DNA from 3 places in the Kitasatospora sp. NPDC101235 genome. Region 3 is predicted to be linked to each of the others. Evidence: riboswitches for the same ligand, from Rfam matches in the RefSeq annotation. Region 3 holds a riboswitch; each other region holds the start of a gene.
What was found. Region 3 has a riboswitch for S-adenosylmethionine ahead of ACIRRH_RS02255 (aminotransferase class V-fold PLP-dependent enzyme). Riboswitches for the same ligand answer to the same signal wherever they lie in the genome.
Positions count from the first base shown of each region.

Region 1: it holds a riboswitch for S-adenosylmethionine, as region 3 does, so the genes downstream of both, thrC (threonine synthase) here and ACIRRH_RS02255 (aminotransferase class V-fold PLP-dependent enzyme) in region 3, are expected to answer to the same signal.
Region 2: it holds a riboswitch for S-adenosylmethionine, as region 3 does, so the genes downstream of both, ACIRRH_RS11020 (IclR family transcriptional regulator) here and ACIRRH_RS02255 (aminotransferase class V-fold PLP-dependent enzyme) in region 3, are expected to answer to the same signal.

Region 1 covers NZ_JBIWNZ010000014.1:153,263-162,891, reverse strand. The annotation lists gene ACIRRH_RS23815 (ROK family protein) at 1-717, opposite strand, end outside; gene ACIRRH_RS23810 (extracellular solute-binding protein) at 1,063-2,343, shown strand; gene ACIRRH_RS23805 (cupin domain-containing protein) at 2,435-2,785, opposite strand; gene ACIRRH_RS23800 (DUF3263 domain-containing protein) at 2,888-3,115, shown strand; gene otsB (trehalose-phosphatase) at 3,202-4,041, shown strand; gene ACIRRH_RS23790 (trehalose-6-phosphate synthase) at 4,028-5,584, opposite strand; gene ACIRRH_RS23785 (glucosyl-3-phosphoglycerate synthase) at 5,907-6,917, opposite strand; SAM riboswitch class I at 7,066-7,201, shown strand; gene thrC (threonine synthase) at 7,218-8,540, shown strand; gene ACIRRH_RS23775 (MoaD/ThiS family protein) at 8,577-8,855, shown strand; gene ACIRRH_RS23770 (cold-shock protein) at 9,393-9,596, shown strand.
Region 2 covers NZ_JBIWNZ010000005.1:99,920-109,548, forward strand. The annotation lists gene ACIRRH_RS11010 (DUF362 domain-containing protein) at 1-1,211, opposite strand, end outside; gene ACIRRH_RS11015 (threonine/serine exporter family protein) at 1,448-2,701, shown strand; gene ACIRRH_RS11020 (IclR family transcriptional regulator) at 2,742-3,455, opposite strand; SAM riboswitch class I at 3,656-3,798, opposite strand; gene ACIRRH_RS11025 (hypothetical protein) at 3,861-4,934, opposite strand; gene ACIRRH_RS11030 (AfsR/SARP family transcriptional regulator) at 5,196-8,312, shown strand; gene ACIRRH_RS11035 (hypothetical protein) at 8,360-8,587, opposite strand; partial or broken gene ddaH (dimethylargininase) at 8,721-9,545, opposite strand; gene ACIRRH_RS11045 (MFS transporter) at 9,588-9,629, opposite strand, start outside.
Region 3 covers NZ_JBIWNZ010000001.1:470,728-480,356, reverse strand. The annotation lists gene ACIRRH_RS02275 (NYN domain-containing protein) at 1-537, opposite strand, end outside; gene ACIRRH_RS02270 (hypothetical protein) at 674-937, opposite strand; gene ACIRRH_RS02265 (rhomboid family intramembrane serine protease) at 1,139-1,966, shown strand; gene ACIRRH_RS02260 (Lrp/AsnC family transcriptional regulator) at 1,963-2,244, shown strand; gene ACIRRH_RS02255 (aminotransferase class V-fold PLP-dependent enzyme) at 2,248-3,630, opposite strand; SAM riboswitch class IV at 3,684-3,802, opposite strand; gene trpD (anthranilate phosphoribosyltransferase) at 3,914-4,990, opposite strand; gene ACIRRH_RS02245 (hypothetical protein) at 5,109-5,534, opposite strand; gene ACIRRH_RS02240 (heme-copper oxidase subunit III) at 5,932-6,552, shown strand; gene ACIRRH_RS02235 (c-type cytochrome) at 6,740-7,549, shown strand; gene ACIRRH_RS02230 (ubiquinol-cytochrome c reductase iron-sulfur subunit) at 7,558-8,610, shown strand; gene ACIRRH_RS02225 (cytochrome bc complex cytochrome b subunit) at 8,607-9,629, shown strand, end outside.

The DNA of each region.
Region 1 (9,629 bases), on a different contig from region 3:
CGCCAGGGCGTCGACGGCCCGCTGCCAGACCGCGAGGGCGCGGTCGTCCCCGGCGTCCACCGCGGCGGCGCAGGATGCCGCGTCGGCGTCGGGGTCGCCGCTGGCCTCGGCCCAGGCGCGGGAGACGGCGGAGGCGGAGGCCAGCGTCTCCAGGCAGCCGCGGGCGCCGCAGCCGCACTGGGGGCCGCCGGGGCGGACCACGACGTGGCCGATCTCGCCGCCGTAGCCGTGCGCGCCGGCCTCGATCCGGCCGTCGATGCCGATGGCGCCGGCGATGCCGGTGCCGAGGGCGATGAACAGGAAGCGGTCGACGCCGCGGCCGGCTCCGAGCCGGCCCTCGGCCAGACCGCCGGAACGCACGTCGTGGCCGAGGGCCACCGGCATCGCGCCGCCGTCCGGTCCGGCCAGGCGCTCGCCGAGGAGCCCCCGCAGCGGGAGCTCGCGCCAGCCGAGGTTGGCGGAGAAGACCGCGATGCCGTTCTTCTCGTCGATCGTGCCCGGGACGGCGACACCGGCCGCGAGCGGGGCGACGCCGAAGCGGCTGCGGCCCTCGTCCGCCAGGTCGGTGGCGAAGTCGAGGATGGCGGCGACGACGGCGTCCGTGCCGTGCTCCCGCCCGGTCGGTCGGCGTGCCTCGAACAGCACGGAGCCGTCCTGGGCGAGCAGCGCGGCCTTCATGCCGGTGCCGCCTACATCGAGTGCGATGACGTGCTTCACGGAGGACAGTTTCCCTTGGGCGGGTAGAAGAGGTCTAGTCCAGTTGTCGGATTGGTCTGGTCCATACGGGGTGAGCTTTGTCGCAGCTGCGGGGGTGTGCGGGGCTTTGCGCCGGGGTGCGAGGGTGGGCGCGGACCGGAGTGCGAGGGGCGGGGGCGGGGGTTTTGTTGCGCATTGTGCAATGACTCCGAGCACTTCGATAACTACTGGGGCGAGCCCGGTCAGTGGTGTGGACCAGTGCTCGGCGGGTTTGGCAGTGTTGCGCCTCCCCCCGCCGGATTCCCCCGTTCCGGCCGGCATTCACCCCCGTTCATCCCCGTTCATCCCCCGAAGGCGGTACCCGCGTTGAACAGGCGCGTCCACGTTCCCACCCGTGTGCTCGGCGGAGCACTGGCCGGAGCACTGGTCCTCACCGCGGCCAGTGCCTGTGGCGGGCAGGACGACGGGCCGGTCACCCTCAAGCTGGTCGCGGCCGACTACGGGGAGAGCCCCGAGACCAACTCCCAGCACTACTGGGACACGGTCGCCAGGGCCTTCGAGGCGGCCAACCCCGGGATCAGGGTCAGCGTCGAGGTGGACAGCTGGACCGAGATCGGCAAGAAGGTCGAGGACATGGTCGCGGCCGGCAAGTCGCCGGACCTGCTCCAGACCGGCGGCTTCGCGGACCAGGTCGCGGCGGACCGGCTGTACCCGGCCTCCGACGTGCTCTCGGTGGAGACCCAGGCCAGGTTCCTGGAGAACTTCGCGCACGCCGGGCAGGTGCTCGGGACGCAGTACGGGATTCCGTTCGTGTCCTCGTCGCGTGTCCTCTTCTACAACAAGGCGGTGTTCCGGCAGGCCGGGATCACGCAGCCGCCGGCCACCTGGAACGAGCTGCGGCAGGACGCGGAGAAGATCAAGGCCAAGGTGCCGGGGGTGACCCCGTACGGGCTGCCGCTGGGGCCGGAGGAGGCGCCGGCCGAGTCGATGCTCTGGACGCTGAGCGGTGGCGGCAGCATCTCCGACGACGTCGGCAACTACACCATCGACAGCGCCCAGAACCAGGCGACCTTCGGCTGGCTGAAGAGCAACCTGGTGAGCACCGGGCTGACGTACCCGAACCCGGGCACGATGAACCGCACCCCGGTGTTCCAGGACTTCGCCGCGGGGAAGGTCGCGATGCTGAACGGGCATCCGACGCTGCTGCGGATGGCGGCCGCCGGGAAGATCGACTTCGGGACGGCGCCGATCCCGAAGAAGGACGGGGTGGGGCGGACCGGGAGCCTCGGGGTCGCGGACTGGATGATGGCGTTCAAGGCGAACGGGCACAAGAACGAGATCAAGAAGTTCCTGTCGTTCGTCTACGACAAGGACAACCAGCTGAAGTTCGACGAGCAGTACAACCTCCTGCCGGTCACTCAGGACGCGTTCGGCCAGATGTCGTCGGACCCGAAGCACGAGGACCTCAAGCAGTTCGCGGTCGGGCTGACCAACGCGAGCTTCTACCCGTTCGGGGACCCGGCCTGGGGCGAGGTCAGCAACCGGATCAAGGCCGGGATCGGGCAGGCGGTGACGGGGGATCCGAAGCAGGTGCTCGGGGGGTTGCAGGATGCGGCGGTGAAGGAAGCGGCGGAGGTCCGTAAGTAGGACCGGGTCGGGCCGGGGCTGGGGACGGTTCCGGTGCCGGGGCTGGGGGTTCGCGGTGGGCCTCAGCCCCGGCGGGGGCGCCGGTCGCCGGTCAGGGGAGCGTGATGGCGTAGGCCTTGCGGAGGGTCTCGTGGACCGTCCAGGTGGTGCGGTCGCCCTCGCGCAGGACCGCGCAGTCGCCGGGGCCGACCTCCAGGGTCGGGCCGCCCTCGATCTCGATGGTGGCCCGGCCGCTGAGCACCACGAACATCTCGTCGGCCTCGACGTCGGTGACCACGCCGGGGGTGATCTGCCAGAGGCCGCGCAGGTGGCGGCCGTCGGAGGACTCGGACAGCACCTTGCCGGTGACCTCGGGGGTGCCGGAGACGATCTGGGACGGGTCGAGCGGGTCGGGTTCGAGGTCGGCGGTGGGGATGTGCATGGCGAAGCTGGGCGTGGTCATGGGGGTGACGTTAGTGGGGGTGGCGGCACGGTGGGGCGAGCAGTGTGTGTCGGGGTCACGCGGGAGAATGACACTCCGTAGCGGTGGACGGAGGTGCTTCCGGTGGGCGAGCTGAGTGAGCGGGACCGGGCGGTGCTGGCGCTGGAGGGGCGGCAGTGGCGTACGTCGGGGGCCAAGGAGCGGGCGATCCGGGAGGAGCTGGGGCTCTCCTCCACCCGGTACTACCAGGTGCTGAACGCCTTGCTGGACCGGGAGGAGGCGTTGGCTCACGCGCCGGTTCTGGTGAACCGGTTGCGGCGCGTGCGGGAGGCCCGGCGGGCGGCTCGTTGACCGGGGGCGCTCGGGAGGCCAGGGGAGGGGGCGGCTGCGGGGGGTGGCGAGTGCGGAGGGGGACGCTCCGGGGTAGGGGCTTCGGTATGGGCTTTGAAGAGATGTTCGTGCCGGGGACCGAGGCGGGGCGGGACGGGGTGCGGGCCATTCTGGCGGCGCCCGGGGATGCCGTGATCGGGTTGGACTTCGACGGGACGTTGGCGCCGATCGTGGCGGATCCGGGGCAGGCGAGGGCGCATCCGGGGGTGGTGGGGGCGTTGCGGCGGCTGGCGCCGGTGGTGGGGGCCGTGGTGGTGGTGACGGGCCGGCCGGCCGGGTTGGCGGTGGAGTACGGGGGGTTCGCGGGGCTGCCGGGGGTGGTGGTGCTGGGGCACTACGGGGCCGAGCGGTGGGAGGACGGGGAGCTTTCGGCTCCGGAGGTGCATCCGGGTGTCGCTCGGGTGCGGGCGGTGTTGCCGGGGGTGCTGGAGCGGGTGGGGGCGCCCGAGGGGACGTGGGTGGAGGACAAGGGGCGGTCGGTGGCCGTGCACACCCGGCGGACGGCGGCGCCGGAGGAGGCGTTGGAGCTGCTGCGGGCGCCGGTGGGGGAGCTGGCGGCCGAGCACGGGTTGGTGGTGGAGCCCGGGCGGCTGGTGCTGGAGCTGCGGCCGCCGGGGGTGGACAAGGGGGCGGCGCTGACCGGGTTCCTGCGGGAGCGGGGGGCTCGTTCGGTGCTCTACGCGGGGGACGATCTGGGGGATGTGGCGGCCTTCGCCGCGGTGGAGAAGCTGCGCGGCGAAGGCGTGGCCGGGGTGCTGGTGTGCGCCGGCGCGGTGGGGGACGCGCCGGTGCGGGACCTGGCCGACCGGGCGGACCTGGTGGTCGCCGGGCCGGAGGGTGTGGTGGAGCTGCTGGGGGCCTTGGGGGAGGCGCTCACAGCGCGTTGAGCTGGTCCAGGAACCACTGCTGCGGGGGGAGCGCGGTGGCCGCCGCGGTCAGGCGCTTGGTGCGGTCGGCGCGCTCCTCCGGGCTCATGGTGAGGCCGGCGTGCAGGGCGTCGGCGGTGGCGATGACGTCGTAGGGGTTGACGGTGAGGGCGTCGTCCTTGAGTTCGGCGTGGGCGCCGGCCTCGCGGGAGAGGACGAGTGCGCAGCCGTGGTCGGAGACCACGGGGACTTCCTTGGCGACCAGGTTCATGCCGTCGCGGATGGGATTGACCAGGGCGACGTCGGCCAGGCGGTAGGCGGCGAGGGAGCGCGGGAAGTCGTCGTCGACGTGCAGGATCAGCGGCTGCCAGGTGGGGGTGGCGAACTCGTCGTTGATGGCGGCCGCGAGGTCCCGGACGGCCGCGGTGTAGTTCCGGTACTCGGCCAGGTCGGTGCGGGACGGGTAGGCGAAGGCGATGTGCACCACCCGGTCGTGCCACTCGGGGCGGGTGCGGAGCAGGTGCCGGTAGGCCTGGAGGCCACGGACGATGTTCTTGCTCAGCTCGGTGCGGTCGACCCGGACGATGGTGCGGCGGTCGCCGACGGCCTCGCGGAGGGCGGCGAGGCGTTCGTCGACGTCGGGGCGGTGGGCGCGCTCGCGCAGGAAGTCGGCGTCGGCGCCGAGGGCGTGGACGCCCAGGCGTGTGGTTCGCCGAGTGGGGGTCCCCCCGGCCGAAGGCTGGGGGAGTGTGGTTCGCCGAGTGGGGGTCCCCCCGGCCGAAGGCTGGGGGAGGGTGGTGCGGCCGTCGAAGGTGACGGTGAGCGCGTCGTGGTCGACGGTCGCCTCAAGGAGGTCTTCGCAGCAGGCGGCGAAGGCACGGGCCCAGCGGTGGGTCAGGAAGCAGGCCCGGTCGGCGCCCAGGATGCCGGTGAGGACGGCCCGGGCGACGTCGTCGGGCAGCAGCCGGTAGTACTCGGGCGGGGCCCAGGGGGTGTGCGAGAAGTGGCCGATCCGCAGGTCGGGACGGGCTTCGCGGAGCAGGGCCGGGACCAGGGAGAGGTGGTAGTCCTGGACGAGGACGGCGGCGTTCGGGGCGGCTTCGGCGGCCAGGGCTTCGGCGAAGGCCTCGTTGTAGGCCTGGTAGGCGGCCCACTCGGTGCGGAAGCCGGCGTCGAAGGCGGGTGCGGTGGGGGTCGCGTAGAGCAGGTGGTGGACGAACCAGAGGGTGGAGTTGGCGACGCCGTTGTAGGCGCGGGAGAAGGTCTGCGGGTCTATGTCCAGCATCCGTACGGCCTGGCCGCCGACCTCGTGGCCGGCCAGGTCCAGGCGGCCGTGGGGCGCCCCGGCCGCGGCCCTGCGGTCGGAGTCGTTGAGGGCGGCGCAGACCCAGACGGCGTTCGGGTCCTCGATGGCGGAGAGGCCGGAGACCAGACCGCCGCCGCCGCGGCGCAGGGTCAGCGTGCCGTCGTCGGCGGTGCTGAAGGACACCGGTCCCCGGTTGGAGGCAACCAGGACGGGGGCGGTGCCGGTCGCGCTCGAACGGTTGGTCGATGAATCGGCCATGAATCCTCTTCTGGGTCTGCCCGTTCACCCGTTGGGGTGGATTCCGAGCCTACGGCGGAGCGGAGCGCGGCGCAGCCGTACAGTCGGAGACCTGCGATATGCAGCGGTCAGGGCTTGGCTGTCATGAGGGTCTGACGGACCCAAGTGAGAAGCCCCCGCGTTCGCGTGGGGGAGGAGTCACGAGGCTCCGCAGGGGTCGAGTGGGAAGCCTCCTCGTCGAGAGGGGGAGGAGTCACGGTTGGGATGTTGCCGGTTGGCGGACATCGCAAACCAACCGCCGGGGTAACCGGCGGAATCGCAGCGGCCGCACTGCTCGGGTCTGTCACCCGTCAGTGCGGCGCTTCACGTATTCGGGAACGGTGTGCATCGGAGGGCGTTCCAGGGCCGTCACCGGGTGGGTGTGGGCGGTGAAGGCGTGGGTCTCCGGGTTCCGGGTGAACTGGGTGAGGTGGGGGTGGACGAGGTCGGCTGAGGCCTTGAGGCGGTGGGTGCGGTCGAGGCGTTCCAGGGCGGTCCGGTAGATGGTGGCGGCCATCCGGCCGAGGGCCTGGCCGTCCTGGTGGCGGTGGTGCCGGACGCCGACGTCCACCTGGGCGAGGGCGTCCAGGCCGACCAGCTCCAACGCGTCGACCAGGAGGCCGAGTTCGACGCCGTAGCCGGTGGGGAAGGGCAGTCGTTCGAGCAGTGAGCGGCGGGCCGCGTACTCGCCGCCGAGGGGTTGGACGAAGCCGGCGAGTTCCGGCCAGTGGAGGTTGAGCAGGGGGCGGGCGACGAGTTCGGTGACCCGGCCGCCGCCGGCGGGCAGGACGGCGCCCTCCGACTCCAGCGGGCGGTCGTACATGGCCTTGACCAGCTGGATGGAGTCGTCGGTCAGCAGCGGGCCGACGATGCCGGAGACGAAGGCGGGGTCGAACTCGCGCAGGTCGGCGTCGATGAAGCAGACGATGTCGCCCTGGGTGACCAGCAGCGAGCGCCAGAGCACCTCGCCCTTGCCGGGGACGGCGGGCAGCCGGGGCAGGATGGCGTCGCGGTGCTCGACCCGGGCGCCGGCCTCGGCGGCGACGGCGGCGGTGGCGTCGGTGGAGCCGGAGTCCACGACGACGAGTTCGTCGACGAGCGGGAGGCGTTCCATCAGCTCGCGGCGGATGGTGCGGACGATGTCGCCGACGGTGGCCTCCTCGTCCAGGGCGGGCAGGACCACGCTGACGGTGCGGCCGGTGCGTTCCTTGGCGGCGAGGAGGGTGTGGACCGGCCGGTCGGCCGCGCTCCAGGAGCGGCGGCGCAGCCAGGACGCCACCTGCGGGAGGAGCTCGGGAGTCGGTTCGGCGGGCACGGAGGTCTCCTCGGCGGGGTGGGGTGGGACGGGTCATCTCGCGTGGCGGACGGTCCCGTTCGGGTTTGACGCCTTCGGATACAGTCTTCGTACAGCGGTCGGACCTTTGCACGCCGGGGTCGCCGTTGAGCACCACCACAATTTCACAAGCTCATCCAGAGGGACTGAGGGAACGGCCCGTTGACGTCCCGGCAACCTTCTCGCGCGGCTGTCGTCGACAGGCCCCGGCGGGACAGGTGCCAATTCCGGCCCGTGTCGCGACCGCGCCACGGGGAAGATGAGGAGAGAGGCCTCGCCGTCATGGCTATCACCGAGACGACCCCTTCCGGCGCCGCACCCGCCCCCAGCCTTCGGCCGGGGGGACTCCCACCCGTCGACCTCGGCCCCGCCGCCGCGCTGTCCTGTCGGGAGTGCGGCACCCGCTTCCCGCTCGGTCCCAGCTTCGCCTGCCTGGAGTGCTTCGGCCCGCTGGAGATCGCCTACGAGTTCGGCAGCGAGGGCGCCGAGGAGCTGCGCAAGCGGATCGAGGCCGGTCCGGCGTCCATCTGGCGCTACGCGCCGCTGCTGCCGGTTCCGGCCGACGTGGCCTCGAAGCCCAACCTGAACCCGGGGTGGACCCCGCTGGTCAAGGCGGACAACCTGGGCCGGGAGCTCGGTTTCACCGCCCAGCTGCACATCAAGGACGACTCCGGCAACCCGACGCACTCGTTCAAGGACCGGGTGGTCGCGTGCGCGATCGAGGCGGCCCGGGCGTTCGGGTACACCACGCTGTCCTGCTCCTCGACCGGCAACCTGGCCGGCGCGGTGGGGGCGGCGGCGGCCCGGGCCGGGTTCCGGTCCTGCGTGTTCATCCCGCACGACCTGGAGCAGGGCAAGGTCGTCATGGCCGGGGTGTACGGCGGCGAGCTGGTCGGCATCGAGGGCAACTACGACGACGTGAACCGCTTCTGCTCGGAGCTGATCGGCGACCCGGCCGGCGAGGGCTGGGGCTTCGTCAACGTGAACCTGCGGCCGTACTACGGCGAGGGTTCCAAGACGCTGGCGTACGAGATCTGCGAGCAGCTCGGCTGGCGGCTGCCGGAGCAGATCGTGATCCCGATCGCCTCGGGCTCGCAGCTGACCAAGATCGACAAGGGTCTCCAGGAGCTGATCAGGCTCGGCCTGGTCGAGGACCGGCCGTACCGGATCTTCGGCGCCCAGGCCGAGGGCTGCTCGCCGGTGTCGGCCGCGTTCAAGGCCGGCCGGGACGTGATCAAGCCGGTCAAGCCGGACACCATCGCCAAGTCGCTGGCGATCGGCAACCCGGCCGACGGCCCGTACGTGCTGGACATCGCCCGCCGGACCGGTGGCGCGGTGGAGGACGTCACGGACGCCGAGGTCGTGGCGGCGATCCGGCTGCTGGCGCGGACCGAGGGCGTCTTCGCCGAGACCGCGGGCGGGGTGACCGTCGGCGTGCTGAAGAAGCTGGTCGAGACCGGGCAGCTGGACCCGGCCAAGGAGACCGTCGCGATCAACACCGGCGACGGCCTGAAGACCCTGGACGCCGTCTCCGACGCCGGGATGACCGCCGTCATCCGCCCGACGCTGGACTCGTTCCGCGACGCCGGCCTCGCGTCCCTCTGAACCACCCCGACAGACCCCGCCCCCGCAAGGAGAGTCATGAGCGCCAACGTCCGCATCCCCACCATCCTGCGCACCTACACCGGCGGCGCCTCCGAGGTGGCCGCCGAGGGTGCCACCCTGGCCGAGGTCATCGCCGACCTGGAGAAGAACCACGCGGGCATCTCGGCCCGCATCCTGGACGACACCGGCAAGCTGCGCCGCTTCGTGAACGTCTACGTGAACGACGACGACGTGCGCTTCGCCGAGGGCCTGGCGACCGAGGTGAAGGACGGCGCCGGCATCTCGATCATCCCGGCGGTGGCCGGCGGCTGCTGAGCCGTCCGGAGAACCCGCGGTCGCCCGCGCGTACGGAATTCCGCTCTCCGTATGCGTGGGCGACCGCCTGCATTCCGGCGGGAATATTTCCGGGTCGAGTCGGAGTAGAGTGTGGCTCGGCTGGGAACAGGGTTTCCCTTTCGGCCTCCGCAGAGCTCGGCCCGGGGATCTCCCGCCGCTGGCGGCGGCCCGTGAAACATGTCAGGCAGATGTCAGAATTACCGCGGTGATTTGGGTAATTCGTCCGCTATGTCCGGCGTGGAATGCCGAGATTTTCCCGATTCAGCCCGTCCTGTCCGTTGACGCCGCGGTGGAATTACCGGCGGCTGGCCCTGTTGCAGAGGGCTTCGATCCGGATACATTCAGCGGCGGTCGACGCAATCACCCGCTCACCGGAAGCCGCTCGGCGCTCCGCGCGGAGGGTTGCGGCGTGCACGGCTGCGCCCAGGGGGGGTTCCCCGGGCCGGCCTTCTAACCAACCCGGGCCCGCGACCTGCGGGCACGTGAAGGGCCAGCACAGCACTAGGGGAGTTCGGAATGGCTCAGGGCACCGTCAAGTGGTTCAACGCGGAGAAGGGCTACGGCTTCATCGCGGTCGACGGTGGTGCGGACGTCTTCGTCCACTACAGCGCGATCCAGATGGACGGCTACCGCACCCTCGAGGAGGGCCAGCGGGTCGAGTTCGAGATTTCCCAGGGACAGAAGGGCCCGCAGGCGGACATGGTTCGCGCGGCGGTCTGACCTCCTTCCGACCCCAGGAGCTCGGCGCGGCCC
Region 2 (9,629 bases), on a different contig from region 3:
GTGATCCGGTCGTAGTCCTCGTGGGTGTAGGCGTCCGGGTCGACCGCGAGGGAGACGTCCCGGCGCCGGAGGTCGTCCTTGGCGTTCCCGGTCCGCCAGGCGCGGACGGTGGAGGAGGCCGACGCCGCCGCGCCGACCACCGCGCACAGGGCGGCGGCGGCCGCCGGGTTCGCGTCCGCGGCGCGGATCAGCGAGGTGAGGAGTCGGGAGAGCCGGGCGAGGGCCGGGTCGGTGACCGCCGTGCCCGGGGCGACGTGCCAGGCGGCGACGCTGAACAGCCGGTGGGCCCGCCCGTCGGGAGCGAGTCGGCGCACCGCCTCGACCAGCGATCTCGGCGGGTTGCGCCAGCCCTGGTAGGGCGTCAGGTCGCCGTCGATCCGGTAGGCGTCCGGCAGGCCCCGGTCGCTGAGCACCCGCGCGTTGAGCGGCGACGAGACGGGGTCGACGCCCATGAGCAGCGCGCCGACCATGTCCGCCAGCACGCCGTCCGGCGCGGCGATCACCGTCTCCGTCCGCAGGGGCCTGCCGACGTGCGATCCGGCGCAGCCGTGGCTGCTCACCACGGCGTCGATGAGGTGGAAGTCCGGCGGGTGGGAGCGCAGCAGGTCCACGACGACTTCGGCGCCGTCCCGTCGGGCGCGGTAGTGGTGGTGCTTGTCGTCCTGCGGGAGCACGCCGAACAGGTTGGCCAGGCACAGGGCGTAGCCGAACTCCGGGTGGGTGCTGTTCTTCGCGATGTTGATCCGGAAGCCCGCGTCCAGCCAGCTGCGCGCCAGGCCGCTGCCGTGCAGCACGGAGGAGTCGGGGAACCCGGCCGGCCCGACTTCCTCCGACAGGTCCACGACGCGGTAGGCGTTGCCCTGCGGGGTGCGCCCGCCGTAGCCGAGGCGGCGGCAGGCTTCGGGGAGTCCGGGGCCGGCCAGCCAGGTGTCCGGGCCGCAGCGGGCGGCGCCGACGGTGGCGTCGCGGTAGCCGCGGTCGTGCAGCAGGTCGATCAGGTGCTCCACCAGGGCGGCGCTGACCGCGGTCACCGGGTCGCCGTACGCGGAGGTGCCCGGTGTCAACAGCACCGCGACCGCCCCCGGGTCGCCGTGCGCCCGCTCGGCGAGCCGCTCCCAGAGCCCGGCCCGGGCGACCGCCTCCGCCAGCAGGTCGGCGGCGGAGAGCGGCCGGACCCGGGTGGAGCGGGCCACGGCGGCGACGACGGTCACATCTCCCCCAACGGCGGCGGACGGTCTTCCTGCGCACGGTCGAACCGTCGCCGATTCACCGGAAAGCATCCCAAAGAGGTTCACAGGGATGCTACTGGCCGGCGGTCGGATGCGGGGTGGGACACGCACTCGTGTCCCGGGCCGGCCGTCGCCGGCGGACGGCGTGCGCGCGGCGGGAAACCGAACAGACCGGGGCACAGTCGGACCGAATCGGGCGGGATGGGACGATACCTGCCATGCCAAGCACGTTTCCCCTGGTCCGGGGCACCGAAGCCCCGCCCGACCCGCTCCGCCGCCTGCTGCTCGAACTGGGCGAAGCCCTGCTGGGCGGTGGCCTGCCCGTCCATGACGTCGAGGAGGAACTCCGCGGACTGGGGCGGGCGTTGGGGGCTCCGGACGTGCGGGTCGCCGCGCTGACCAACGGGCTGTTCGTCGCACTGGGGGCGGACGAGGCCACCCGGTTCCAGCCGGTCGGCACCGCCCTGCGGTTCGAGCAGACGGCCGACGTCCTCCACCTGGTGCACCGGCTGCGGGCGGGCGAGCTCGACGGGCCACGGGCGCTCGCCGAGCTGGAGGGAATCCGGCGGGCACCGGCCCGCCGGCCCGCGTGGGTGGCGGACCTCGGGGCGCTGCCGGTCGGGGTGGGGGTCTGCCTCTTCCTGCAGCCGGCGGCGGCGAACGTGCTGGCGGCCGGGCTCGGCTCGCTGATCGTCGTGGGGCTGACCGTGCTCGCCCGGCGGCTGCCGTACCTGCGTCCGCTGCTTCCCGTCACGGCCGGGTTCCTGGTCGCGCTGCTGGTCCTCCTGCTCGCCCGGGCCTCGCTGCTGGACGGCCCGCTGCGGACCATCGTGGCCACGCTGGCGATCCTGCTGCCGGGCGGGCTGCTCGTCACCGGGCTGTCGGAGATCGCCGCGGGTGCGGCCAGCGCGGGTACGGCCCGGCTGGTGTCCGGCGCGGTGCAGCTGGCGCTGTTCCTCGCCGGGGTGGCCGCGGCCGCGACCGCGGCCGGCATGCCGGCCACCGCGCTGGCCGACGTGCAGGTCGCCAGGCCGAGCTGGTGGGTGATCGGGCTGGGGCTGGCGCTCGCGGTCTTCGGGGTGGTGGTCAACGTGAACACCCCGCCCTCGGCCGTCCCGTGGATCGTCGTGGTGATCGCGGTGAGCGTCACGGTCCAGGTGGTGGTGGGGTCGACGCACGGCGCGGCGATCGGTGGCCTGGCCGGCGCGGTCACCGCCGCGGCCACGGCCACGCTGGTGCACTGGCTGCCGGGCGGTCCGCTCTGGCAGGTGCTCTACCTCCCGGCGTTCTGGATCGTGGTGCCGGGCTCCTTCGGCCTGCTGAACACCGCGCAGATCGAGGTCGGCAACGGCGCGCAGTCCGTGCTGACGGCCGTGTCGGCGGTGTTCGGGGTGTCGATCGGCACTCTGATCGGCGCGGTGATCAGTCGGATACCCCGCCCCTCCCGCACCGTCCTGCTGCCCCGGGCCTGAGCCCGGGGCAGCGGAGGTACGCCCCGGCCGGGCGGGCCGGTCACGGGTGGCGCAGGGCCTCGGTGAGGCGGTGGGCCGCCTCGACGACGGCCTGGGCGAGGTGGGCGCCGGGGTGGCGGGTGAGCCGTTCGATCGGACCGGAGACCGAGACGGCGGCCACGACCCGGTTGGACTGGCCGCGCACCGGCGCGGAGACGGAGGCGACCCCGAGCTCGCGCTCGCCGACGGACTGGGCCCAGCCGCGGCGCCGTACGCCGCTCAGGGCGGTGGCGGTGAACCGGGCGCCCTGCAGGCCGCGGTGGAGGCGCTCGGGCTCCTCCCAGGCGAGCAGGACCTGGGCGGCGGAGCCGACCTTCATGGGCAGGGTGATCCCCACCGGAACCGTGTCGCGCAGGCCGGTGAGGCGTTCGGCGGCGGCCACGCAGATCCGGACCTCGCCCTGCCGGCGGTAGAGCTGGGCGCTCTCGCCGGAGACGTCCCGGAGCTGGGTGAGGACCGATCCGGCCGCGGCCAGCAGCCGGTCCTCGCCGGCGGCCGCCGCGAGCTCGCCGAGCCGGGGGCCGAGCATGAACCGGCCCTGCATGTCCCTGCTGACCAGGCGGTGGTGCTCAAGGGCGACGGCCAGCCGGTGGGCGGTGGGCCGCGCCATGCCGGTGGCGGCGACGAGGCCGCCCAGGGTGGCGGGACCGGCCTCCAGGACGCCGAGGATCGAGGTGACCTTGTCGAGCACGCCGACGCCGCTCGTGTTCTCCATGGGTGGGGTACTCCAGTCTCAAGGCCCGGGAGCAGCGGGTGGGCGCTGCTCACGGCGGCTCCTGGCGGGGAGCCGGGGGGTGGTCAGCGAGGACGGGCCGCAGAAGTCGGCCGATTGCCTGCGCCGGGCACGAGACGGGTACGCGAAAGCGCCGGGGCGGGAAGCGCCCGGGCGAAGGACAGCACAGAGAGCACCGTGTCTCCTCATCTTTCCCGCGCCACAGTGGCGACAGGCCGGAGTTGGCACTGATCCCGGACGGCACGGCGCGTACTTCGGACGCCGGGTCGACCGGGGAGTTGCCGGGGCTTCGTAGGGCCGGTCCCTCCACCCCTCTGGATGATTCGCCTGGAACCATACAAGATTCCCCGGGCTGGTCGCCAAGCCCCCACCCACGCCTGCGGCCGCTCAGCGGTGGCGCGGCTCCGACAGGCCGGTGCACCGGGCCGGGTCCGGGCTGCCGGGGGCGGTCGTGTCCCAGGCTCGCAGGGCGGCGAGGGCGGCGGCGCGTTCGGCCGCCGTCGGCCGGGTGCCCTCCGGGCCGAGCAGGTAGTCGGCGACCGGGGTGAGCAGCAGGCCGGCGTCGCCGGCCGGCAGCAGCAGGGCCTCGTCCCACTGGTGCCGGATGACGGTGCGGCGCAGCAGGGTGCCGTGGCGGGGCCGGAGCGGGCGGGCGAGGGTCCGGCGGCGGCGCAGTTCGGGCGCGACCTCGGCCTCCAGGACGGTGCGCACGTCCCGCAGGGAGCCCAGCGGCACGTGCTCGGCGGCGAGGTCGAGAAGGGCCGCGGCCTCCGGGGCGAGCCGGTAGGCGGCGACCACCGCGGCGGTCTCGACGGGTTCGAAGGGCTGCCCGGCGAGGTGGGCCACGTCGATCACGTCGCCCGCGAGGAAGGCGCGCCCGAGCCCTTCCTCGGCGAGGGCGATCAGGCACTCCACGTGGTCGTCGGCGGCCAGGTAGGGGCGGACCGGGACGGTGGCGAGGTCGCCGGTGAGCGCGGCGGTCGCGACCCGCACCTCGTACCACGGGTCGAGCAGCGGGTCCTCGGCCGGCCAGCGCAGGGTGACGGCGGTGTGCCGGGGCCGCTCGCCGAGCAGGGTGACCTCCACGGACTCCACCGGGTGGTCGGTGACCAGCCGGTTGACGGCCTGCCAGAGCGTGGCCTCGGTGGGGCTGACGAGGCTGAGCCCGCCCAGCGGCCGGGGCAGGTCGGGCGGGTAGTAGCCGGCCAGCGGCAGGTCGCGGATCGGGCGGACCCCGGTGGCGTCGGCGAGCTCGCGGGCGACCCTGGCGTAACAGTCGGCCCGGTCGCGGGCGCGCCGCAGCTCGGCCCGGGCGTGCTCGCCCATCCGGACGCCGTCCCGGGCGAGCGCGGCGAGCACCAGGTACGGGAGGTGGCGGTCGCCGCGGGCACGGTGGAGCAGTTCGACCGGTCCGGCGACCGGGTCGACGTCGAGCAGCCGGTGGAGCAGGTCGGTGTTCATGGGCGTCCGCCTCCGAGAGCCGTGGTGGTCGCCCGGACGGCGGCCGGGCGGCCGGGGACGTGGCGGGTCCGACGGTTGGTGCCGGGCCGACTGCGGGCGCCACACCACCGATTGTGGTGACGGCCGATCAACACCGGATCACCGCCGGGTCGACGATCCCTCGACATCCCACCGGGTGCCGTGGGTTGATAGGGGCTCATCAATTCGGGGGGCGGCACGTGCGCGGGCGGGGGCGAGCACATGAGGCGGGCAGGTGCAGGAATGGATGATTTCCGGTTCTCGGTCCTGGGTCTGATGCGGGCGCAGCGCGGGGTGACCGTGCTGAAGGTGGGCAGCCCCCAGCAGCAGGCCATGCTGGCGGTGCTGCTGCTCCGGCCCGGACACGGTGCGAGTGCCACCGATCTGATCGACGCCCTGTGGGGTGAGGAGCCGCCGGGCACCGCGATGACGACGGTGCGCACCTACGCCTGGCGGTGGCGCAAGATCCTGCACGGCGAGGAGCCGGACGCGCCGACCGTGCTGACCTCGGTCGGGGACGGCTACCGGCTGGTGCTGCCCAAGCACGCGGTGGACGCGGCGCAGGCGGAGGAGCTGGCCGCACAGGCCGAGCGCACGGCGGCCGCCGGAGAGCCGCAGCAGGCGCGCGACCTGCTGAACCGGGCGCTGGAGTTGTGGCAGGGCGAGCCGCTGGCCGGCATCCCCGGTCCGTTCGCGCAGCGGCAGCGCCAGCGGCTCCAGGAACTGCGGCTGACCCTGCTGGAGGAGCGGATCGCCCTGGACCTGGCGCTGGGGCGCTACTCCCGGTGCATTCCGGAGCTGACCTCGCTGACCACCGAACACCCGCTGCACGAACGGGCGTACGGGCTGCTGATGCGCGCGCTGTACCAGGCCGGGCGGCAGGCGGACGCGCTGGCGGTGTTCCGGGGCGCGCGTCAGCTGTTCCTGGCCGAACTGGGGGTGGCGCCCGGCGCGGAGCTGGACCTGCTGCACCAGCGGATCCTGGAGGGCGACCCGTCGCTCGCCGCCCCGACGCCGTCCGTCGCGCTCCTCGCCGGCAGTGCGGAGCCCGCCGCGCCCGGGGTCGAGTCGCCGGACCCGCCCGCCGGACCGACGGTGCCGGAGGTACCCGCCACCGCCCCGGCCGGGGCCGCCGCACCGACCCCGAGACCGGCCCAGCTTCCGCCCGACGCGGCCGACTTCACCGGCAGAACGGTGCTGGTGGAGCGGCTGGGCGGGGCCCTCGGCGCGCCGGGCCAGCAGGCGCTGGTGATCGCGACCGTGGTCGGCATGGGCGGGGTCGGCAAGACCGCGCTGGCCCTGCACGTCGCCCACCGGGTCCGCGAGGCCTACCCGGACGGGCAGCTCTACGTCGACCTGCGGGGCGCCGACGCCACCCCGGCCGATCCGGAGGCGGTCCTCAGCGGCTTCCTGGTCGCGCTCGGCGTGCCGGCCGACGCGGTGCCGGACGGGCTGGACGCCCGCTCGGCGCTGTTCCGCTCGGTGGTGGACGGCCGGCGGCTGCTGCTGGTGCTCGACAACGTCCACGACACCGCGCAGATCAGACCGCTGCTGCCGGGCGCGGTCGGCTGCGCCGTCCTCACCACCAGCCGCACCCGGCTGTCCGGCCTGCCCGCGACCGTCCAGGCCGACCTCGGCGTCTTCGAACCCGAGGAGGCGCTCGAACTGCTGGGCCGCACCATCGGCGCCGAGCGGCTGGCCGCCGAGGCGGGGGCCGCCCGGGAGCTGCTGCTCGTCTGCGGCCACCTCCCGCTCGCGGTCCGGATCGTGGCGGCCCGACTGGCCGCCCGGCCGAGCTGGACGGTGCAGACGCTGGGCCGCCGGCTGGCGGTCGAGCGCCGGCGGATCGACGAGCTGCGCATCGGCGACCTGGAGGTGGCGGCCGCCTTCGAACTGAGCTACCGCCAGTTGACGCCCGCCCAGGCCCGCGCGTTCCGGCTGGCCGCCTCGGTGGACGGCCCGGACCTCGGGTTGCAGGCCGCGGCCGCCCTGCTGGACCTGGACGAGTACGACGCCGAGGACCTGCTGGAGGCCCTGGTGGACGTGGCGATGATGGAGTCGCCCTTCCCCGGCCGCTACCGCTTCCACGACCTGTTGCGCGCGTTCGCCCGGCGCCGTCCGGACGATCCCGGCGCGGCCGTGGCGGCCCGCGACCGGATGCTGGACCACCTGCTGGCCACCGCGTGCACGGCCTTCCAGCACGCCGTTCCCGGGGATCCGGCGGCCGGTGCGCTCGGGCCGGCGCGCAGCGCGGGCGTCCCCCTGGACGGCCCGGACGGGGCGCGGGCCTGGGCCGAGGCGGAGGGCTCCGGGGCGATCGCGCTGGCCGCGCAGGTGGCGGGCTGGACGGTCACGGACGACGACGCCACCGCCCCTTCGGCCCCGGCCGACGGTGCGGCGCCGGAGCCGCTGCGCGCCGCGATCGACCTGCTGATCGCGCTCACCCCGTTCCTCCTCGCCCCGCCCAGCCGCCAGCTGGCCACCACCGCGGAGGCCCTGGCCGCGGCCGCGGCCCGTCGCGCCGACCACCGGGCAGCTGGTCGGGCGCACTTCCTGCGCGGCAACGTCGCCCTGGCCGCCACCCGCCTGGAGGAGGCGGAGGCGGCCTCCCGGCTGGCGGTGGCCGCCTCCCGCTCGGCGGGCGACACGGTGATCCTGCGCCAGGCGCTGAACGACCTCGGCCTGGTCTGCCAGTTCCTCAGCCGTTACGACGAGGCCGTCGGGCACTACGACGAGGCGCTGTCGCTGGCCCGCGAACTCGGCCACCGCTCCGGGGCGCTGGTGACGACGGTCAACGCCGCGCTGGCCCGGGTGCGCAGCGGGCGGGCCGCCGAGGCGGTACCGATCTGCCACGAGGTGCTGGCCGAGCTGCGGACCCGGCACGACGATCCGGGCCGGGCGTACACGCTGTACGTGCTGGGGCTGGCGCTGCACGGGCTGGAGCGGCACGAGGAGGCGGTCACCTGGTTCGGCGAGTGCCTGGCGGTGGCCTCGGCGGCCGGTCTGCGGGCCCGGGCCGCGCACGCCCGCTACCGGATGGCGGACAGTCTGCGGTCGCTGGGCCGGACGGACGAGGCCCTGGAGCACGCCGGGCAGGCGCTGGAGCTGTGCGAGGAGCTGGGTGCCGAGCGGGACCAGGGCCACGCGCTGGTGGTGCTGGGCCGGACACTGGCCGACCTCGGGCGCGAGGCCGAGGCGTACGGCCGGCTGCGGGAGGCCCATCGGATCTTCCTCCGGCTGGGGCTGCCGGAGGCCCGGGAGGTGGCGGGGCTGCTGCCCCGGGGGGAGGGTTCGGCCGCCGAGGCCCCGTCGCTCCCGGATGGGTGGCGGGCGGCTGACCGGTTGTCCTCGGGCTGCTGAGGAATCGATCCTGCTGCCGGTTCCGGTGTGTTCAGGAACCGGTGTGCTCAGGAGCCGGTGCTGTTCCAGTCGCCGGTGCCGCCGGTCGCGGTCGGGGTGGGGGTCGGGGTGGGCGTCGGCGTCGCGTCGCCGCTCACCACCGTCGCCGCGCCGGCGTCGGCAGCCTCCGCCACGGCGACCGTGGCGGACAGGCCGGTGCCCAGGGCGACGACCACCCCGAGGCCGACCGTGAACATCCGGAGGCGGGTGCGGGCGGTGGCCGGACGCTGCGTCATCTCTGGTGCTCCCTTGACTCGCTTCCCCGGTGGGAAGGGGTTCCGTCGTGGTGTGGCACCAGTCTGGCCGGGCGCGTTCAACGGCCGATCTACAGCCGAGCACCGGTGGTCACCGGTGCTCGGCGCCGCCCGCTCAGGGCGCCGAACGGATCTCCAGGGTGCAGCACTTCACGCTGCCACCGCCCTTGAGCAGCTCGCTGAGGTCCATCCCGATCGGCCGGAAGCCGCGCTCGCGCAACCGCGCGGCCAGGCCGACGGCCGCCTCCGGCAGCACCACGTGCAGGCCGTCGCTCACCGCGTTGAGGCCGAACACCTCCGCGTCGGCGCCGTCCACCGGCAGGGCGTCCGGGAACAGCCGGCGCAGGACGGCACGGCTACCGGCCGAGAAGGCCTCCGGGTTGTACATGATCTCGTCGCCGTCGAGCACGGCGAGCGCGGTGTCCAGGTGGTAGTAGCGCGGGTCGACCAGCTCCAGACCGACCACGGGCCGCCCGAAGAACTCCTGGGCCTCCGCGTGCCCGTCGGCCACACTGCGAAAGCCCCGCCCGGCCAGCACGAAGCCCGCGGTCAGCAGCAGGTCCCCCTCGCCCTCGTTGACGTGCTCCGGATCGCGCGTCTCGAAGCCCCGGGCGCGGAACCACTCCAGGTAGGCCGGGCCCTCGGCGGCCCGCTCGGCGTTGCGGAAGCGCGCGCCGAGCACCTTGCCGTCCACCACGGTGGCGCCGTTGGCCGCGTACACCATGTCGGGCAGGCCGGGCAGCGGGTCGATCAGGTCGACCCGGTGGCCGAGCTCGCCGTAGAGGGCGTACAGCCGCTCCCACTGGGCGACCGCGAGGTCGGTGTCCACCGGCTTGGCGGGGTCCATCCACGGGTTGATCGCGTACGTGACGTCGAAGTGGGTCGGACGGCACATCAGGTAGTGGCGCGGGCGGGCGGTGCGGGTCATCGGGGTCCTCCGGGTGGGGGCGGGTCGGGAGGTGGCGCGGGCGGGGCGGCGCGGTCAGGCGGCGGGGGCCGACGGCCGGGACGGGAAGTCGCGCAG
Region 3 (9,629 bases):
GGCCTGCAGCTTCTCCACCAGCCGGGCCGCCTCCGCGGCCGCGTCCTCGGCTCCGGCCCGCTCGGCCTCCTCGCCGACCTCGGCCACCAGCCGGCTCCAGCCCGGCGAACGCACCAGGTAGGCGGCGGCCGCGACGTCCATCGGATCGGCCGCGCCCGGGACGGTGCCCGACTCCAGCGCCTTCACCAGATCCGGCTGCCCCAGGCGCAGCCGCTCAGCTATCCGTACCCGGAAGGCAGGCTCCGCCTCCAGTGCCGCCGCCAGCGCGGTGGCCGCGTACTTGGCCCGTCGCGCCGGGGTGAACTTGACGTACTGGCGCAGGCCCTGCGGGAGCTCGGTCGACGGCAGCCCGCCGAGCGCGTCCGAGGCCAGCCCGACCACGCGCCGGCGCACGCCCTCGGGCAGCGGCCGGTCGAGCTTCTCGGCGCCGGGCTCCGCCGCGGGCTCGCAGGAGTCGTTCGCCGCCTCGGCCGAGGCCTCGGCCGCAGCAGGCTGAAGCCCCTGGGCTTCGCCGGGCTCCTTCGCTGCGTCCACCACGTCCTCGGCTCCGATCCTGGTCCAGCGGGCACGGCCGCTGCCGCCCCTGTCGTCACGCTCCGTGCGTCCTGTTTCTGTATTGTCCCGTGCGGCACGGGCGGGTGCGCCGCGCACCCACCCGTCGCACCGGCGGGGATCAGCCCTGCTCGGCGGGGTCCTGCGGCCCCTCGGCACCCGGCCGGGCCACCAGCTCGACCTGGTCCACCGCGTTGCACCAGCGGCAGCGCACCGACTCGACGGTCTCGCTCAGCACCTCGGTCTCCTCGACCTTGGACTCGCCGGCCAGGTCGAAGTGGAGGAACTCGGTCACCCGCGCGGTACGGGTCACGTCGAAGCGGGTGAGGTTGCCGCACAGGGTGCAGCGCCAGCGCGTCTCGGCAGTCAGGGCGGGGACGGTCATCGGGGGTCCTCTCGGGTGGTCCCTGTGTGGGCTAGGCGCTCCCCCCGGAGCCCCGGCATCGGCGGCGGGAGGCGGGAATGCCCGCCCCAAGCCTATTGCCTGGGGCAACCATCGCGACCACCGGTTGCCCGAACAACCGAGCTAGTCCACCTGCCGTAAACCGCCGTGTCACCTGCGGCGCCCGGAGGGATGCTTGGCCACATGGCGCTCGCGGCCCCCGACCACACCGCCGCCCCGGGCGGCCGCCCGGCGGCGACCGTCCCGGTGGTCAGCTACGCGCTGATCGCGGTCAACATCCTGGTCTTCCTGCTCGGCCCGGCCGCCGGGCTCAACCCGCTGTACGGCACCGGCCAGACCCGGCTCTGCGCGGAGCAGCGGTACGAGCAGCGCTGGGGCGCCATCCCGGCCGAGGTGCTGGCCGGCCGGGCGCTGACCGCCGGACAGCTCGCCGAGGCCCCCGACCCGGCCCCCGGCTGCCCGACCGCCCCGACCCCGGGCAAGCACCCGGCCCTGTCCGTCCTCACCGGGCTCTTCCTGCACGCCGGCTGGCTGCACCTTCTGGGGAACCTGCTCTTCCTCCAGGTCTTCGGCCCCACCGTCGAACGGCGGCTGGGCCGGGCCCGGTACGCCGTCTTCTACCTGGCCGCCGGCAGCCTGACCACGTACGGCTTCGCGCTCGCCGAGGCGCACTCGCCGAACTCCACCCGGGTGCTCATCGGCGCCTCCGGGGCGATCTCCGCCGCCCTCGGCGCCTACCTGCGCCTCCACCCCCGGGCCCGGGTGACCACCCTCGTCCCGCTGCTGCTCTTCCTGCCGCTGCGCTTCCCCTCCTGGCTGGTGCTCGGCCTCTGGTTCGCCCTGCAGTGGTGGTCGATGCACTCGGCCGGCCCGGGGGTGGCGTACCTGGTCCACGTGATCGGCTTCTCGGCCGGGTTCCTCTACGTCTGCACCGTGGTCCGCCACCCCCCGCGACGACCGGGCCGACGCCCGATACGCTGGCGGCACCCCACAAAGGAGCCCGAACTGTGATCACCGCCATCGTCCTGATCAAGACCAGTGTCGACCGCATCCCGGAGATCGCCGAGTCCATCGCCGCCATCGAGGGCGTGAGCGAGGTCTACTCGGTGACCGGGGGTTACAACCTGGTGGCGATGGTGCGGGTGCGCCGGCACGACGACCTGGCCGAGGTCATCCCGGGCCGGCTCAACAAGGTCCCGGGTGTGGCCCACACCGAGACCCAGATCGCCTTCCGCACCTACTCCCAGCACGACCTGGAAGCCGCCTTCGCCCTCGGCCTGGACGAGTAGCGATCAGCCCTCGCGCCGGCCCCGGTCGATCTGCGCGGTCGCGACGCAGCGCCCGCCCTCGTTGCGGTAGCTCCAGGCCGCGCCGTCCGTGACCAGCTCCCGGACGGCGGTCAGGAAGCGGTCCACGTGCTCGTCCGGCGTCCCGGCGCCGAAGCTCACCCGGATCGCGTTCAGGCTGCGCTCGCCCGGCAGCGAGGGATCGGGAGCGCCACACGCCGATTCGACGGCCGGGGCCTCGTCCCCGAGCAGCGTGCGCACCAGCGGGTGGGCGCAGAACAGGCCGTCGCGCACCCCGATGCCGTACTCGGCGGACAGCGCGGCCGAGAAGTGCGAGCTGTTCCAGCCCCGGACGACGAAGGACAGCACACCCACCCGCGTGGAATCCGCGCCGAACAGGTTCAGCACCTTGACCTGAGGGATCTCGGCCAGCCCGGCCGTCAGGCGGGCGATCAGCTGCTGCTCGCGGGCCTCCAGCGCGTCGAAGCCGGCCTCGGTCAGCGCCCGGCAGGCCGAGGCGATCGCGTAGGCGCCGATGACGTTCGGCGAGCCGGCCTCGTGCCGGGCCGGGCCGGTGTGCCACTGCACGGCCACCGAGCCGTCGGTCTCCCGGGCCACCGTGCGGGTCGCCCCGCCGCCGGCGAGGTACGGCTCGGCCGCGTCCAGCCAGTCCGCCCGGCCGGCCAGCACCCCGGCGCCGAACGGCGCGTAGATCTTGTGGCCGGAGAAGGCGATCCAGTCGACGTCCAGCTCGCGCACCGAGACCCGGTGGTGCGGCGCCAGCTGGGCGGCGTCCAGCACCACCCGGGCGCCGTGGCGGTGGGCGGTCCCGGTGAGCCCGGCGACCGGCCACAGCTCGCCGGTCACGTTGGAGGCGCCGGTGACGCAGAGCAGTTTGGGGCCCTCGGGCGCCTCGGCGAGCGCGGCCTCCAGCGCGGCCACCGCCTCGGCCCGCGAGCGCGGCGCCCGCAGGTAGGTCACGTCCAGTCCGGCGTGCGCCCAGGGCAGCAGCGAGGCGTGGTGCTCGGTCTCGAAGGCGAACACCCGGGTGCCAGCCGGAACGGCGGCGGCCAGCAGGTTGAGCGAGTCGGTGGTGGCCCGGGTGAAGACCACCTGATCGCCCTCGCGCAGGTCGAGGAACTCGCCGACGGTGCGGCGGCTCTGCTCGAACAGGTCGGTGGACAGCTGCGAGAGGTACCCGGCGCCGCGGTGGACGCTGCCGTAGTACGGCGCGTAGGCGGCGACGTCGTCCCACACCCGCTGGAGCGCCGGCGAGCTGGCCGCGTAGTCGAGCGCCGCGTAGCCGACCCTCTCACCGCTGGCGAGCGGGACCTCGACGTCGGCGCCGAGGACGGCGAGCGGGGCGCAGATTTCGGTGGAGAGGGACATGAGGATGCACTCCTTCAGGGGTGTAGGGACCCCCGGGAGTGCCAGTCGTCGGGCGTCCGCGCTTGCCGCACGGACGGTTTGCCGTGGCGACCCGGTCCTCACCCAGGGCACCCCGCCACGGACGGAGGGTTGCCGGACAGCCAGCTGGGGCTTGACGCTGTCGCTCATGACCTGGCGAAGACTCTAGGCCGCGTCCAGCGGGTGGTCAAACGGGCGTCCGGCATCCGGACAGCACGCGAAGAGCCCGCGCCGGCGTACCGGCACGGGCTCCCCAACGGCCGTCTCAGATCCGGCTGGTGGCCTCCGACCAGCGCCGCAGCAGGTCCTGTGCGGCGCCGGAGTCGATCGCCTTCGCGGCCCGCTCCATGCCGGCCGCCAGCTGCTCGGTCAGCGGTGCGTCACCCAGGTCCAGTGCGACCAGCGCCGCCGCCGTGTTCAGCAGGACGGCGTCCCGCACCGGCCCGTGCTCCCCCGCCAGCAGCCGCCGCGCGACCTCGGCGTTGTACGAGGCGTCCGCCCCGCGCAGCGCCTCGATGCCGACCAGCTCGATGCCGACGTCCCGCGGGTCGAAGGTGGTCTCGGTGACCGCTCCGTCGCGCACCAGCCAGACCTGCGAGGTGGTGGTGATGGTCAGCTCGTCCAGCCCGTCGTCACCGCGGAAGACCAGCGCCGTCGCACCCCGCCGGGCCAGCACCCCGGCGATCAGCCCGGACAGCCGGGTGTCGAAGCAGCCGATGGCGTGCGCGGTGACCTTGGCCGGGTTGGTCAGCGGGCCGAGGATGTTGAAGGCGGTCGGCACCCCGAGGTCGCGCCGCGCGGTGGCCGCGTGCCGCATCGAGGGGTGGAACTTCGCCGCGAAGCAGAAGGTGAGCCCGACTTCCTCGGCCACCTCGGCGACCCGCCGGGAGGAGAGGTCCAGCGCCACCCCGAGCTTCTCCAGCACGTCCGACGAACCGCTGGCGGAGGAGGCCGACCGGTTGCCGTGCTTGACCACCTTGGCGCCGGCGGCCGCCGCGACGATCGCCGACATGGTGGAGATGTTGACGGTCTTCGCCCGGTCCCCGCCGGTGCCGACGATGTCCACCGCCGGGCCGGGGATCTCCAGCGGCTCGGCGTGCGCGTACATCGCGTCGACCAGACCGGCGATCTCCTCGACCGACTCGCCCTTGGCCCGCAGCGCGATCATGAACCCGGCCACCTGCACCGGGGACGCCTCGCCGCTCATGATCCGGTCCATCGCCCACTCGGTGGACGAGCGGTCGAGGTCGTCCCCCTGCAACAGTGCCGCCAGGAGGTCCGGCCAGGTGCGGACCACCTGCGCGGGGTCGCTACCGCCGTTCGCAGGGTTCACGTTCACCATGGCTGACTCCAGCTGTTGTCGGTTCCCCACTCCAGGGGGACGTCCGTACGGATGGAGCCAGCCTATCGAGCGAAGGGGCCGCTTCTACCCCTGTATTTCCTAACTGCCGGAGCGGATTTCAGCGGACTGCCGGAGTCCGCTTCGCCAGCCGCGTCCGCAGCAGGGTGGCGACCGCCTCGGCCAGCGCCACCGGGTCCACCGGGTGGGAGATGGCGGCGTCGGCCCGGCTCCAGGCGGCGAGCCAGGAGTCCTGCGGCCGCCCGATCAGCACCAGCACCGGCGGGCAGCCGTAGATCTCGTCCTTGAGCTGGCGCCCGAGGCCCAGCCCACCCGCCGGAACGGCCTCGCCGTCCAGCACGCAGAGGTCCACTCCCCCCTTCTCCAGCGCCTTGAGCACCGCGGGGGTGGTCGCGCACTCCAGGTAGGACAGTTCCGGAAGATCCTCGGCGGGCCGGCGGCCGAGCGCCGTCAGCACCTGCTCACGGGTGTTGCGGTCGTCGCTGTAGACGAGGACGGTGAGCGTCTCATCGGTCGTGTACGCCATGGGCCCTGCTCCCTCAAGTGTGATCCGGACCACGTTCGCCTGATCCGGATGCTACTCCGGATCACCCTCCGCCGAGTCCCCCTCGCACACGTTCCTCCCCGAGCCGCCGTGTCCCGGGCTCACCCACCCGGAGGACGGCCCGTCACCCGACCCCGCCCGGTCCACCCGTACGGCCGACCCGAGGCGTCTCCCCCTTATCTCCCGCGGCTACTCCGACCGTGCAGCGACGCGCCGGGCAAGGGGGTCGTAGGCTCCTCCGAGGAACCATCAGAAAAGGGACGCGCCGCTGCTCAGCCCCCGTCCGGACACCCCGTCGACCCCCAAGCGGGCATACCGCACGCACCGGACACTCCGAGGGACACCCCCCGACGTGAAGACGGAATAAGGGACCGACATAATGTCCGTCGTGGCGACAGCAACAGCAGTAGAAACCGGGCACGCGCACGGATCGGTCAACCGGCCGAACATGGTCAGCGTCGGAACGATCGTCTGGCTCAGTTCCGAGTTGATGTTCTTCGCGGCCCTCTTCGCGATGTACTTCACGCTCCGCTCCGTCAAGGGGCCGGAGTTCTGGACCGAGAAGGCCCACGCCCTCAACGTGCCCTTCTCCTCGGTCAACACCACGATCCTGGTGCTCTCCTCGCTCACCTGCCAGCTCGGCGTGTTCGCTGCCGAGCGCGGTGACGTGAAGAAGCTCCGGGCGTGGTTCATCCTCACGTTCGCCATGGGCGCGGTCTTCATCGGCGGCCAGGTCTTCGAGTACACCGAGCTGGTCAAGAAGGACGGCCTCTCGCTGTCCTCCGACCCGTACGGCACGGTGTTCTACCTGACCACCGGCTTCCACGGGCTGCACGTGACGGGTGGTCTGATCGCCTTCCTGCTGGTCCTGGGACGGACGTACGCAGCCAAGCGCTTCACGCACGAGCAGGCCACCGCCGCGATCGTCGTGTCGTACTACTGGCACTTCGTCGACGTCGTGTGGATCGGCCTGTTCGCGACCATCTACCTGATCAAGTAACCAGCTGATCAGGTCGCTGGCCACCGGCAGCGGCCCCCGCCCTCACCGGCGACGGGCCGCTTCTGCCGGTGCCGACGCTCCCACCGACCGACCGCGCGCGCAGCCCTAGACGGGCAGCCTCGTGCCGGCCAGACCGGCCGCCGGGTGCACCCACCAGTCGACCAGATCCTGACACCGGGGTTATTCCGTGAAAAAGCTCTCCGCACGACGGCGCCACCCATTGGCGGCGCTGGTCGTCCTACTTCTCGCCCTGGCGGCAACCGGGGGGCTGTACGCCGCGTTCGCGCCCGCCGACAAGGCGCAGGCCGACGTCGCCGCGCAGTCGCTCGCGATCGATGAGGGCAAGAAGCTCTTCGCCGTGGGCTGCTCCTCCTGCCACGGCCTGAACGGCCAGGGCAGCAGTGACGGTCCGAGCCTGGTCGGCGTCGGCTCCGCTGCTGTCGACTTCCAGGTCGGCACCGGCCGCATGCCGGCCCAGCAGCCCGGCGCCCAGGTCCCGCGCAAGAAGAACATCTACTCGCAGGCCGAGATCGACCAGCTCGCCGCCTACGTCGCCTCCCTCGGTCCCGGCCCGGTGACCCCGAAGGAGGAGCAGTTCACCTCGACCAACCCCGAGGACATCTCCAAGGGTGGCGAGCTGTTCCGCACCAACTGCGCCCAGTGCCACAACTTCGCCGGCCAGGGTGGTGCCCTGACCAAGGGCAAGTCCGCCCCGTCGCTCGAGGGCGTGGACGCCAAGCACATCTACGAGGCCATGCAGACCGGCCCGCAGAACATGCCGTCGTTCCCGGACACCACCATGCCCGAGGAGCAGAAGAAGCAGATCGTGGCCTTCGTCCGCCACACCACCAACGATGAGCCCAACCCCGGCGGTCTCACCCTGGGCAGTCTCGGTCCGGTGACCGAGGGTCTGTTCGGCTGGATCTTCGGCCTCGGCACGCTCATCGCGGTCGCGATCTGGGTCGCCGCCCACACCACCAAGGCCAAGAAGTCATGAGCCACGACATGTCAGAAGAGAAGCTCCCGGAGCCGCACGGCTCCGCCGGCGAGGTGGCCGACCATGGCAGCCCGTTCGCCGACCCGGGCCTGCCGGCCCACGAGCCCCGTCGCACCGACATCGACGAGCGGGCCGCCCAGCGCGCCGAGCGCCAGGTCTCGCTGATGTTCGTGATCTCGATGCTCGCCACCATCGGCTTCATCGCCTCGTACGTGGCCATCGACCCGGACCAGATCGTCTACGTCTTCCCGCTCGGTCACATCAGCGCGCTGAACTTCGCGCTCGGTCTGACCCTGGGCGTCGCGCTGTTCATGATCGGCGCGGGCGCGGTCCACTGGGCTCGCACCCTGATGTCGGACGTCGAGATGCCGTCCGAGCGTCACCCGATCGAGGCCTCCGACGAGGTCCGTGCCGACGTCATCGAGCAGTTCAGGACCGGTGCCGCCGAGTCCGGCTTCGGCCGCCGCAAGATGATCCGCAACACCCTGATCGGCTCCATGGCGCTGGTCCCGCTCTCCGGCGTGGTCCTGCTCCGTGACCTTGGCCCGCTTCCCGAGAAGAAGCTCAAGGAGACCGGTTGGAAGGAGGCGACCGAGGCCAAGCCGCTGCAGCTCATCAACATGAACACCATGCAGCCGATGAAGCCCGAGGACATCATCGTCGGCTCGCTCACGTTCGCCATGCCGGAGGGCCTGTCCACGCACAGCGAGGACTTCCAGCAGCGGATCGCCAAGGACGCCCTGATGCTGGTCCGCATCGCGCCCGAGGACATCAAGGACGAGAAGTCCAAGGAGCTGGGCTTCGAGGGCATCCTCGCCTACTCCAAGATCTGCACCCACGTCGGCTGCCCGATCAGCCTGTACGAGCAGCAGACCCACCACGCGCTCTGCCCCTGCCACCAGTCGACCTTCGACCTGGCGGACGGCGCTCGCGTCATCTTCGGCCCGGCCGGCCACCCGCTGCCGCAGCTGAAGATCATCACTGACGAGAAGGGCAACCTGGTCGCCACCGGCGACTTCGCTGAGCCCGTCGGCCCGAGCTACTGGGAGCGTGCTCGATGAGTAGCGCGAGCAGCACCACCACCGGTGCCGCCAAGCCCTCCAGCACGCGCGCCAAGCCCGCCAACAAGTGGGAGGCCGCGGCTGACTGGACTGACGGCCGGCTGGGGATCTACTCCCTCGCCAAGGCCAACCTGCGGAAGATCTTCCCGGACCACTGGTCCTTCATGCTGGGCGAGATCTGCCTCTACACGTTCATCATCATCATCCTGACCGGTGTCTACCTGACGCTGTTCTTCAAGCCCTCGATGGCCGAGGTCGTCTACGACGGCTCGTACGTGCCGCTCAAGGGCATCCCGATGTCGGAGGCCTACGCCTCCACCGTCGACATCAGCTTCGAGGTTCGCGGCGGTCTGCTGATCCGTCAGATCCACCACTGGGCCGCCCTGGTCTTCGTGGCCGCGATGCTCGTGCACATGATGCGCGTGTTCTTCACCGGCGCGTTCCGCAAGCCGCGTGAGATCAACTGGGTCTTCGGCTTCCTGCTGCTGGTCCTGGGCATGTTCGACGGCTTCTTCGGCTACTCGCTGCCGGACGACCTGCTCTCGGGCACCGGTATCCGCTTCATGGAAGGCGCGATCCTCGCCGTCCCGCTGATCGGCACCTACGTCCAGATGTTCCTGTTCGGGGGCGAGTTCCCCGGCCACGACATCGTGCCGCGGTTCTTCACCATCCACGTGCTGCTGATCCCGGGCATCATGCTCGGCCTGCTGGTGGCGCACCTGATCCTGGTCTTCTACCACAAGCACACCCAGTGGGCGGGCCCGGGCAAGACCGAGAAGAACGTCGTCGGCATGCCGCTGATGCCGGTCTACATGGCCAAGGCCGGTGGCTTCTTCTTCCTGGTGTTCGGCCTCATCGCCGTCATCTCGGCGATCGCCACGATCAACCCGATCTGGGCGTACGGCCCGTACCGTCCGGACCAGGTCTCCACGGACGCCCAGCCCGACTGGTACATGGGCTTCTCCGAGGGTCTGATCCGTGTCATGCCGGGCTGGGAGATCAGTGTCTGGGGCGGCCAC